DNA from 2 places in the Citrobacter meridianamericanus genome. Region 2 is predicted to be linked to the other one. Evidence: predicted binding sites of a transcription regulator. Region 2 holds the regulator's gene; the other holds the start of a gene.
The links. Region 2 encodes LexA, which represses DNA repair genes until DNA is damaged. Its sites were predicted from a motif close to TNCTGTATGTACATACAGNA; they were not measured.

Region 1 (5,678 bases), 260 kb from region 2:
TGTAAACGCGTTCTGGCTGACTTGAGCGCAGGGGAACGGTACAGAAAGGTGTTGAGCAGATTTTCAACGCCTGCGGTCACTAAGGGTTTTAAAGGCATCCCCAATCTCCTGTCAGAACTTGTAACCACGATGCAGCGCAACGACACCTGCCGTCAGGTTGTAGTAATCAACGCTTTCGAACCCGGCATCTTGCATCATTGCTTTTAAGGTGTCCTGATCGGGATGCATGCGGATTGACTCCGCCAAATAGCGATAACTGTCTGCATCGCTTGCTACCATTGAGCCAATACGCGGTAGAACGTGGAAAGAGTACGCGTCGTAGGCTTTGCTCAGCGGTTCGATAATCGGCTTAGAGAACTCCAGCACCAGTAGACGCCCGCCCGGCTTCAACACGCGATACATTGAGCGTAATGCTTTGTCTTTATCCGTCACGTTGCGCAGACCGAAAGAGATGGTGATGCAGTCAAACGTGTTGTCAGGGAAAGGTAATGCTTCCGCATTCGCCTGAACGTACTCAACGTTCCCCACTACACCGATATTGCGCAGCTTTTCACGACCCATTTTGAGCATCGAGTCATTGATATCCGCCAGCACAACTTTGCCGGTTTCGCCTACCATGCGAGAGAATTTCGCCGTCAGATCGCCGGTACCGCCAGCCAAATCGAGAACGGTTTGTCCGCGACGCACGCCACTGCAGTCAATGGTGAAGCGCTTCCACAAACGATGAATGCCGAATGACATTAAGTCATTCATAACGTCATATTTAGAGGCCACAGAATGAAAAACGTGGGCCACCATGTCAGCTTTCTGCTCTTTAGCGACGGTCTGAAAGCCAAAGTGCGTCGTTTCTTGTGAATTATCCACCATCTCAGTGCCTGCTCATTCAAAAAATGTTCGAGAAGTGTAACAGATTGGGCCAATTTGCCCTACCCTTCTGCCGGGTTCAACTACCCCAAATGGACTAGCTTGATTGCTGATTTACCGCTTCATCATCGGAGTAAGGCTCATCTTGTTGCGTTTCAGGGACCGAGCGCAAGCGGTACTCTTCATCCTGCGTAGTGGCTTGTTCAGCCAGCTCAGGATTAATCTCGCGCTTAATTTCCACTCCTAAACTGCGAAACGCTTCGGCCTGCGACAGGACGTTTCCACGGCCTGAAGAGAGTTTTTTCATCGCCTGTCGGTAGTTGTCCTGGGCTTTATCCAGGCTTTGACCAATTGCCGACATATCATCCACAAACAACCGCATCTTGTCATAAAGTTTGCTGGCCCGATCGGCAATTTGTTGCGCATTACGGCTCTGATGCTCGTAGCGCCACAGATTGGCAATCGTACGCAATGCCACCAACAGCGTGGTGGGACTGACCAGCATAATGTTATTTCTAAGCGCTTCGGTAATCAGTTCGGGCTGCCTGTCGAGCGCCAGTAAAAAAGCTGGCTCAACGGGGATAAACATCAGCACATAGTCAAGCGTACGTAATCCAGGAAGCTGCTGATAGTCTTTGCGGCCCAACAGACGAATGTGGTTTCGCACCGAGGCGATGTGCTCCTGTAGCGCGCTCTCGCGGGTGAATTCATCTTCAGCGTTAAAATAGCGTTCATAGGCGACCAGCGTCATTTTCGCATCAATCACCACATCTTTGCCCTGCGGTAATCGAACAATAACATCTGGCTGCATCCGTGAACGGGCGTCGTTTTCGATGCTGACCTGGGTTTCGTATTCATAGCCTTCGCGCAGACCGGAAGCCTCAAGCACCCGCGTGAGTACGACCTCGCCCCAGTTCCCCTGCGTTTTATTATCACCTTTTAATGCCCGCGTCAGGTTTACCGCTTCCTGTGCCATCTGCGCATTCAGTTGTTGGAGATTACGAATTTCGTGCGCCAGAGTATGGCGTTCCTGCGCCTCTTTGCCAAAGCTGTCCTGAACCTGGCGTCGAAAACCGTCCAGTTGTTCGCGAAGCGGTGCCAGCAGGCTGTTCAGGCTTTGGCGATTTTGCTCATCTACGCGGCGATTGCTTTGCTCGAAAATACGGTTCGCCAGATTTTCAAACTGCTCGCTCAGGCGCTGTTCGCTGTTGATCATCTGACGGATCTTATCTTCCGCATGCTGTTGCGTTGCTTCCAGCCGGGTAGTGACTTCACGGAGATCGGCTTCCAGAGAGGTGTTGATACTGTGCAGGCTGCGCAATTCGTTATTAAGCAGTTCGCACTCATCACGCCAGTGGGCTTCCTGTGAGAGTTGTTGCCGGGCGGCGCTTAGCGCGATATCCAGTTCACGTCGTTCTTCGAGGAGATCGGCACGGATCCTGTCGGCGTGCGCTTTTGTTGCCAGCCACCCGACCAGCAGTCCTGCGGCTAATGCCAGCACGGCACTCATCACAATTGAAATATCCACAACGCCCCCCTTACAGCTACGACTTACCGGCACAAAATAGAATTGTGCTGTATAAACGTCCAGTTTAAAAGGAATTTCCTGCGAGGCACTACGCAAAATAAAAAGGCCGAACGCGTCGGCCTTTTTGAATAGACGGGAGAATTACAGTAAACGACGCGCAGCTTCCACCACGATTTTCACCGCGTGGCTTTCTGTTTGTTTCATCGTTTCCGCATTAGGGATCTCTTGCTGAGTACGGTTCACGATAACACCCGCAACCATACCGGCGCGCAGACCCTGGCTAGCGCACATGGTCAGCAGCGTGGCGGATTCCATTTCGTAGTTCATGACGCCCATAGACTGCCACTCTTCCATAGAGCCTTTAAAACGGCTCACTACGCGACCAGAGAAGGTGTCATAACGCTCCTGGCCCGGGTAGAAGGTATCAGAAGACGCAGTAACGCCAATGTGGGTGGTGGCGCCGATTGATTTCGCCGCTTCCACCAGCGCGGTGGTGCACTCGAAGTCCGCAACAGCCGGGAACTCCATGGGCGCGAAGTGCAGGCTTGCTCCATCCAGACGGACAGACGCCGTGGTGACCAGGACATCACCCACGTTGATATGTGGCTGGATAGCGCCAGTCGTACCGATACGCAGGAAGGTACGAATGCCCAGCTGTGCCAGTTCTTCTACGGCAATAGAGGTTGACGGGCCACCGATACCGGTAGAGCAAACGATCACGGCTTTACCATCCAGCTCAGCACGCCAGGTAGTGAACTCGCGATGAGATGCCAGCTTAACCGGCTTATCCATCAGCGCGGCGATCTTTTCCACACGCTCCGGGTCGCCAGGGACGATAGCAAGCGTAGCCCCTTGTAAATCGCTCTTAGTGAGGCCGAGATGAAAAACATCAGACTTAGACATAAAAACTCCTCTGTGAATCGGTTTTGTCAGAAGAAGCAAAAACACACTTTACCGAAGGCATGAACATATTTTCGTGACAGTAATCACTATGATGTAAATCAATTGCATTCAATTACCATCAAATAGTGACTTGAATCACATAAATGATGCGATGTAAGGAACCCCTGCACAAAAGATAGCCCGTTTAAGGCAATGTGGTTCGTTGCATGTGTCTATAGTTAACAATGCGCTTTTTGGCTGAATATTTAAGGGTACGGAGAATACCATGACAACACGACAATCTGGCTTTGCACCTGCTGTATCTCCACCAACGTCTACCACGGTTCACACTCCAGATAACGCAATTATCGCCGGAGTAACATCCATACCTTCACAAGGCGATGATATGCCAGCGTATCACGCACGACCAAAGCAAACCGATGGCCCGCTGCCCGTGGTTATTGTCGTGCAGGAGATTTTTGGCATTCATGAACACATTCGTGACGTTTGCCGCCGTCTGGCTCTGGAAGGGTATCTGGCTATCGCTCCAGAGCTCTATTTTCGCGAAGGCGATCCCAATGACTTTGCCGACATTCCCACGCTGCTCAGCGGCCTTGTCGCCAAAGTACCTGACTCTCAGGTACTGGCCGATTTGGATCACGTCGCCAGCTGGGCCTCCCGCAACGGAGGTGATGCGCATCAACTGATGATTACCGGATTCTGCTGGGGCGGGCGCATTACCTGGCTGTATGCCGCACATAATCCACAGTTAAAAGCGGCGGTGGCGTGGTACGGCAAACTGGTGGGCGATAAAACCCTCAACTCGCCGAAACATCCCGTTGATATCGCGACCGATCTTAACGCTCCCGTTCTGGGGCTTTATGGCGGCCAGGACACCAGTATTCCACAAGATACCGTTGAAACAATGCGTCAGGCGCTACGCGCCGCCAATGCTAAAGCGGAAATCGTGGTCTATCCCGATGCCGGACATGCGTTTAACGCCGATTATCGCCCGAGCTATCACGAAGAGTCCGCTAAGGATGGCTGGCAGAGAATGCTGGAGTGGTTTACCCAGTACGGCAGTAAAAAATAAGGACAACCCTGGCTTCGGCCAGGGTATCCCTCAGAAAAAATAAGTGTATTGCGTCACATTCTTGCGACAATTTTTTTAATTATACAGTCTCGCTGCATCAATTTTTTTGCTGTTAAAGAAGGCGCTATGATCGCCTTCACATTTGACGTACTCCTCCCCCATCAAATGCAAAATTTTCGTTGCTTAGCGCCAAACTATTTTTCTGTTTAACATCGCTATTCTCCTGAATACTCAGTAACAGACCCAGCGAATTGCTTATTCTGTGAACAGGAGATTGATCATGACGCAACAGACTTTCCAGGCCCAACCTTTTGCTCTGCCTTTTGATCCGCATACCACCGCACTGGTGATGATCGATATGCAACGTGACTTTGTTGAGGCAGGTGGTTTTGGTGAAGCATTAGGTAACGATGTCTCGTTGGTTCGAAGCGCAATTGAGCCATGTAAAAAGGTATTAGCGGCTGCGCGCGATAAAGGCTTACTTGTGATTCATACTCGCGAAGGGCACCGCGCCGATCTTAGCGATTGCCCGGCGGCGAAACTCACCCGCGGCGGTAAAACTTTCATTGGCGAAACAGGCCCTATGGGACGCATTTTGGTTCGGGGCGAAGCCGGTCACGACATTATCCCTGAACTGTACCCGGTCTCGGGTGAACCGGTTATCGACAAACCAGGTAAAGGTGCGTTCTACCAGACTGATTTACATCTGATTTTACAAAATCACGGGATCAAAACGTTAATTGTCTGCGGCGTCACGACTGAAGTATGCGTGACGACGACGGTACGAGAAGCCAACGATCGGGGCTATGAATGCATCATTCCTGAAGATTGTGTGGGTTCCTACTTTCCAGAGTTCCAGAAATATGCGCTGGAGATGATCAAAGCCCAGGGCGCGATTTTTGGTTGGGTCAGTCACGCTGATGCCATTATCGCAGGGTTGAAAGGCTAACGTCATGACGCCGGCGGCACTTTCTGCGCTTTCGCTAGGGTATCTCTTTCCGGTGAAAGGACGACACATTCTGCGGGTTCACAGTGCATTTCAGCATGCTCTGAATCTGCGCTCAGAAGAAGGACGGCACCTCACGCTGCTGTGTGCAGAGAAGTATCAAAACCTGGCGGATGCGGCACGGATCATGCTGCCAGAATGGTGGGACTGGCGGCGGGAGATCACAGGAACCGGGACAATTCGGTTAGCCGATGGCGTATTAATAGCCCAGCGTTTTCGTGTGGACCTGAACGCAGCCGCAGTATGGCAACCCCAACTCCGACGTGAATCGCTGGATCCGAAAACCTGTTTGTGGCCCCAACGGC
Region 2 (5,678 bases):
TTTGAACACGATCGGAAGGGCAGCCCACGTTGAGGTTAATTTCATCATACCCCCGCTGTTCAGCGAGCTTTGCGCACTGCGCCAGTGCAGCCGGATCGCTCCCACCCAGTTGCAATGCGACCGGATGTTCTTCTTCGCTATACGCCAGATAATCGCCTTTGCCATGAATGATCGCACCGGTAGTTACCATCTCCGTATAGAGGAGCGTCTGGCTGGACAGTAAGCGCAAAAAGTAGCGGCAGTGCCTGTCCGTCCAGTCGAGCATCGGCGCGATAGAAAAACGATGAGCGGGAAAAGCGGTAGACTGAGATTCAGGCAGCATGGCGAATATTCAAGCATCCGGTTAAAAAAGGGGCGCTACTATAGCATAGACCGTTACGATAGTGAGCCACATCCTCACAGTTCTCCATCTCTGGTGCCGACCAACGCTACTTACGCCCCGGTTTTCCGTCGTGAGATCCAAAAAACTGCGGCGGATGGTCAACCCAGCGATCCTCGCGCGTGGCGGCATAGACCGGATTAAGCGGATAATAAATGCGATTGTATTTTTTGTTCGCCTCACCCACGACCAGCAGACGTACCTCTTCACTGGTGTTATTGATAAAGGTGTGACACACGCCAGTACCTGCAGGAAAACCAACACTGTCGCCAGGCTCCAGCTTCCATAAATAACCGTTAATCCAGGCCTCAGGATATCCTTCCAGCACATAGATAAACTCTTCTTCATCACTTTCAGCATGCGGGTAAGACGTGCGCCGACCTGGCGGCAGGCGTTCATGATGAATGCCGAGTCGTCCTAACCCCAATTTGCGGGCAAGCGGCGCTCCTATGGCAAACAGCTCATCGCTGTCTGGGTAGGTGGAATCATCGGCCCCCTCAACTTCACGCCAGTGACGAATACAATCGGGTCTTTTCATGTTTATTTTCCAGTATTGCGATGGCTCAGGTATAGCACATCGCGGCGGATCTCGGCGTTTTAAGCAGAACATGTTAAAGTAAGGGATTAACCTTCCACGCAAATCGAGGCGCCAAATGGACAAAACCACTACGCAAGAGTTATTGGCTCAAGCTGAAAAACTCTGTGCGCAACGCAACGTGCGGCTTACGCCACAACGCCTCGAAGTGCTGCGACTGATGAGCCTGCAGGAAGGTGCCATCAGCGCTTACGACCTGCTCGACCTGTTGCGGGAAACCGAGCCGCAGGCCAAACCACCAACCGTGTATCGCGCGCTCGATTTTCTGCTTGAACAAGGGTTTGTGCATAAGGTGGAATCCACCAACAGCTATGTCCTTTGTCATCTGTTCGATCAGCCAACGCACAGTTCTGCGATGTTCATTTGCGACCGCTGTGGCGTGGTAAAAGAAGAGTGCGCAGAAGGTGTGGAAGACATCATGCATACGCTGGCGGCCAAAATGGGCTTTGCTTTGCGACATAATGTTATTGAAGCCCACGGGCTGTGTCCGGCCTGTGTGGAAGTTGAGTCATGCCGTCATCCAGGCGACTGCCAGCATGACCACACAATTCAGGTGAAGAAGAAAGTTGGGCGTTAGTCAGGTGGGAGAGCGTACATCCTTGTACTCTCAGGAGGGAAGGGTCAATTACCAGCGGTAATCATTACGTTTTTCCCAATCGTTAACTTCTTTTTCCGCCTGATCTTTGGCGTAACCGTAACGCTCCTGGACTTTACCAACCAGTTGGTCACGTTTACCTTCAATGACCGTCATATCATCATCGGTCAGTTTGCCCCATTGCTCTTTCACTTTACCTTTAAACTGCTTCCAGTTGCCGCCGACTTCGTCTTTATTCATCATCAAGTCCTCATCGTTAGGTTGTGAATAGCGAGAGTGCCATGTCCAGACACATGCTGTTTTCTCTGGACGTGAGAATAAGTGTAGTCAGTGATTCTGGGTTTTATTTACTATTCGGAATTTTTAACCATTCTGATCAGGCAAACCAGGTTCCATTACGCCAGTGACGCCGCCAGATAAAGGCCAGCGACAGCCCGCGCAACGCGAGGAAAACGGTTAACGCCAGCCACAAACCATGATTTCCCAGCCACGGCAACGTCAGGAGCGTTAAGGCGAATCCCACTGCGGCAACGGCCATACTGTTACGCATTTCTGCAGCCCGCGTTGCGCCAATAAACATACCGTCAAGCAGATAACACCACACGCCCACCAGCGGTAAAACCACCTGCCAGAAAAGATAGCGATCGGCCAAAAGTTGGATTTGCGACAGTGAGGTCAGCAGCGCCACAATCTGCTCGCCAAACAAGGCATAGATCAGCGAAAAAAGGATTGCCACAATTCCTGACTGTCGACACGCTGCTCGCCAGACATCCAGCAACTGGCTGCCGTCCCGCGCCCCATAGGCCTGGCCCGAATGCGCTTCCACGGCATAGGCAAATCCGTCCAGTGCATAAGCGGTAAACGTCAGCAAAGTCATCAGTACGGCATTAACCGCAATGATATCGCCTCCCAGACGCGCCCCCAGCACCGTAATGGCCCCAAAGCAGAGCTGCAACAGCAGCGAACGCAGCATGATGTCACGGTTGAGTGCCAACAAACGACGGAAGTTGCCCCGCCACGCCTGTTTCAACATTGCCAGCGATATTCCGCGCATATGCAGGACTTTGCGCACCATCATCAGACCGATAAGCAGTGTGGCATATTCAGCAATCACCGTTGCCAGTGCCGCACCCTGCACGTTCATATGCAGACCCATCACCAGCCATAAATCGAGCGCAATGTTGAGAATATTGCCGACAATCAGCAGGATAACCGGCGCTCGCGCATACTGCACGCCCAGCAACCAGCCGAGCAGCACCAGATTCGCCAGCGAGGCTGGCGCGCTGAGCCAGCGGATTTCAAGGAAACGCCGGGCTTGTTCAAGTACAGGTTCACTTCCCCCGACAATATGCAGCGCTAAATCGATAATCGGCGTGCGAAACAGCGCGATAAGTACCCCTGCGCCCAATGCCAGCATCAGCGGCTGTACCAGCGCGCGCGCCAGCGCCTGTGGATTTTTCGCACCAAATGCCTGCGCGGTAAGACCGGTGGTACTCATGCGCAAAAAAAGAAGCAGCATAAAGAGAAAACTGGTCGCCGTGGCCCCGACAGCAACGCCGCCAAGATAGACCGGGCTGTCCAGATGACCAATCACAGCAGTATCCACCAACCCCAGCAAGGGAACGGTGATATTGGAGAAGATCATCGGTAAGGCGAGGTGCCAGAGCGCTTTATCAGAGGCGGTAAAGAAAGGCATACAGGAAAGCCTGATGAAAAGAAGTGAAAACTAGCTGTGGCGCAGAATGCGCCACAGTATTAATACATGATTACAGCCATTCACCGTTACGAATGACGCCTACCGCCAGCCCTTCAATGGTGAAGTTTTGCTCGCGCAGATCGACAACGATAGGTTTAAATTCACTGTTTTCTGGCAGAAGTTCAACCTTGTTGCCCTGCTTTTTCAGGCGCTTAACCGTGACTTCGTCGTCGATACGGGCAACAACAACCTGTCCGTTACGCACGTCCTGAGTTTTATGCACCGCCAGCAAATCGCCGTCCATAATACCGATATCTTTCATCGACATACCGCTAACCCGCAGCAGAAAATCGGCGTTCGGTTTGAACAATGAGGGATCGACCTGGTAGTGGCCTTCGATGTGTTGCTGCGCCAGAAGTGGCTCGCCTGCCGCCACACGACCGACAAGCGGTAATCCTTCTTCTTCTTCCTGCAGCAGTCGAATACCACGCGATGCACCGGAGACAATTTCCAGCACACCTTTACGCGCCAGCGCTTTCAGATGTTCTTCAGCAGCGTTTGGGGAACGGAACCCCAAACGCTGCGCGATCTCCGCACGCGTCGGTGGCATACCTGTCTGGCTGATGTGATCTCTAATGAGATCAAACACCTCTTGCTGCCTGGCCGTTAACGCTTTCATTCCGCCCCCTGGGTGTATATACAGTTATGCTGTGAGTATATACAGCTAAAGGTGATTTTGGAACCGCAAACTGCACAAAAAGCAGGAGATTTATGAAGATGTGGAATCCTTATCGCAAATGCGGCCACAACAGAATGCCCCAGGTGATCAGAGCAACGAAAATAGACAACAACACCGCCGCAGAACCCATATCTTTCGCCCGGCCGGAAAGTTCGTGATACTCAGAGCCTATGCGATCAACCACCGCCTCAATCGCACTGTTGAGGATTTCAACGATCATCACCAGCATCACGGAACCAATTAACAGCACGCGGGTAATCGCATCGACGTCCAGCCAGCAGGCGATAGCTACGCCCAGCAGCACGGCAACGCTTTCCTGGCGGAATGCCGCCTCATTGATCCATGCGGCGCGAAAACCTTTCCAGGAATAGCCTGCAGCTTTGATAATTCGGGTGAATCCAGTGGTATTATTGGCCATCAAAAAGAACCTTTTTACATTATTAGCGTCAATGTCATTGTAACGTTACCCCGTTTGTTTCAGGGGGTGGCAAAGCAGCGCGAAGTATGACGGGATACCACAGAAATTCACTAAACTTTCTGATATCCTTGCAGCGCATTTGCATTATTAACCAGAGGCTTTACATCGTTTATGTCCGGCTGGCCACGAATTTACTACAAATTACTGAATTTACCATTAAGCATCCTGGTAAAAAGCAAGTCTATTCCGGCAGAACCTGCCCCGGAATTGGGACTCGATACGTCTCGTCCCATTATGTACGTCCTACCGTACAATTCAAAAGCAGACTTGCTGACGCTGCGTGCCCAATGTCTGGTGCACGATCTCCCCGATCCCCTGGAACCGCTGGAGATAGACGGGACTCTGCTGCCGCGCTACGTGTTTATTCACGGCGGCCCGCGCGTGTTCACCTATTACACGCCGAAAGAAGAGTCCATCAAGCTGTTCCATAACTATCTCGACCTGCATCGCAGCAATCCAGATCTGGATGTGCAGATGGTGCCGGTTTCGGTGATGTTTGGCCGTGCGCCAGGACGCGAAAAAGGCGAAGTCAATCCGCCGCTGCGCATGCTGAACGGCGTACAGAAATTCTTTGCTGTGTCCTGGCTGGGTCGCGACAGTTTTGTCCGTTTCTCCCCATCAGTCTCCCTGCGTCGTATGGCGGATGAACACGGTACGGATAAGATAATCGCTCAGAAACTGGCACGCGTGGCGCGTATGCATTTTGCTCGCCAGCGTCTGGCCGCGGTTGGCCCTCGCCTCCCTGCCCGCCAGGATCTGTTTAATAAGCTGCTGGCGTCAAAAGCGATCGCTCGCGCGGTAGAAGATGAAGCGCGCAGTAAAAAAATCTCCCACGAAAAAGCACAGCAAAATGCCATTGCACTGATGGAAGAGATTGCCGCCAACTTCTCCTACGAGATGATCCGCCTCACGGACCGAATTCTGGGCTTTACCTGGAACCGTCTGTATCAGGGGATTAACGTTCATAATGCGGAACGTGTACGTCAGTTGGCGCACGATGGGCATGAAATCGTTTATGTTCCGTGCCACCGCAGCCATATGGACTATATGCTGCTGTCGTACGTTCTGTATCATCAGGGGCTGGTTCCACCGCACATCGCTGCCGGTATCAACCTGAATTTCTGGCCGGCAGGTCCGATTTTCCGCCGCCTGGGCGCGTTCTTTATTCGTCGTACCTTCAAGGGCAATAAGCTCTA

Region 1: a site for LexA is predicted at 2,438-2,457, ahead of rmuC (DNA recombination protein RmuC). Genes of this name have one in related genera too.

Annotation. Positions count from the first base shown of each region.
Region 1 covers NZ_CP101036.1:5,176,241-5,181,918, forward strand. The annotation lists gene ubiJ (ubiquinone biosynthesis protein UbiJ) at 1-98, opposite strand, end outside; gene ubiE (bifunctional demethylmenaquinone methyltransferase/2-methoxy-6-polyprenyl-1,4-benzoquinol methylase UbiE) at 112-867, opposite strand; gene rmuC (DNA recombination protein RmuC) at 962-2,374, opposite strand; gene udp (uridine phosphorylase) at 2,534-3,295, opposite strand; gene NMD08_RS25130 (dienelactone hydrolase family protein) at 3,561-4,367, shown strand; gene NMD08_RS25135 (cysteine hydrolase family protein) at 4,648-5,316, shown strand; gene NMD08_RS25140 (DUF2877 domain-containing protein) at 5,321-5,678, shown strand, end outside.
Region 2 covers NZ_CP101036.1:4,920,157-4,925,834, forward strand. The annotation lists gene dusA (tRNA dihydrouridine(20/20a) synthase DusA) at 1-322, opposite strand, end outside; gene NMD08_RS23915 (cupin domain-containing protein) at 429-917, opposite strand; gene zur (zinc uptake transcriptional repressor Zur) at 1,033-1,551, shown strand; gene NMD08_RS23925 (CsbD family protein) at 1,600-1,809, opposite strand; gene dinF (MATE family efflux transporter DinF) at 1,946-3,265, opposite strand; gene lexA (transcriptional repressor LexA) at 3,336-3,944, opposite strand; gene NMD08_RS23940 (diacylglycerol kinase) at 4,054-4,422, opposite strand; gene plsB (glycerol-3-phosphate 1-O-acyltransferase PlsB) at 4,594-5,678, shown strand, end outside.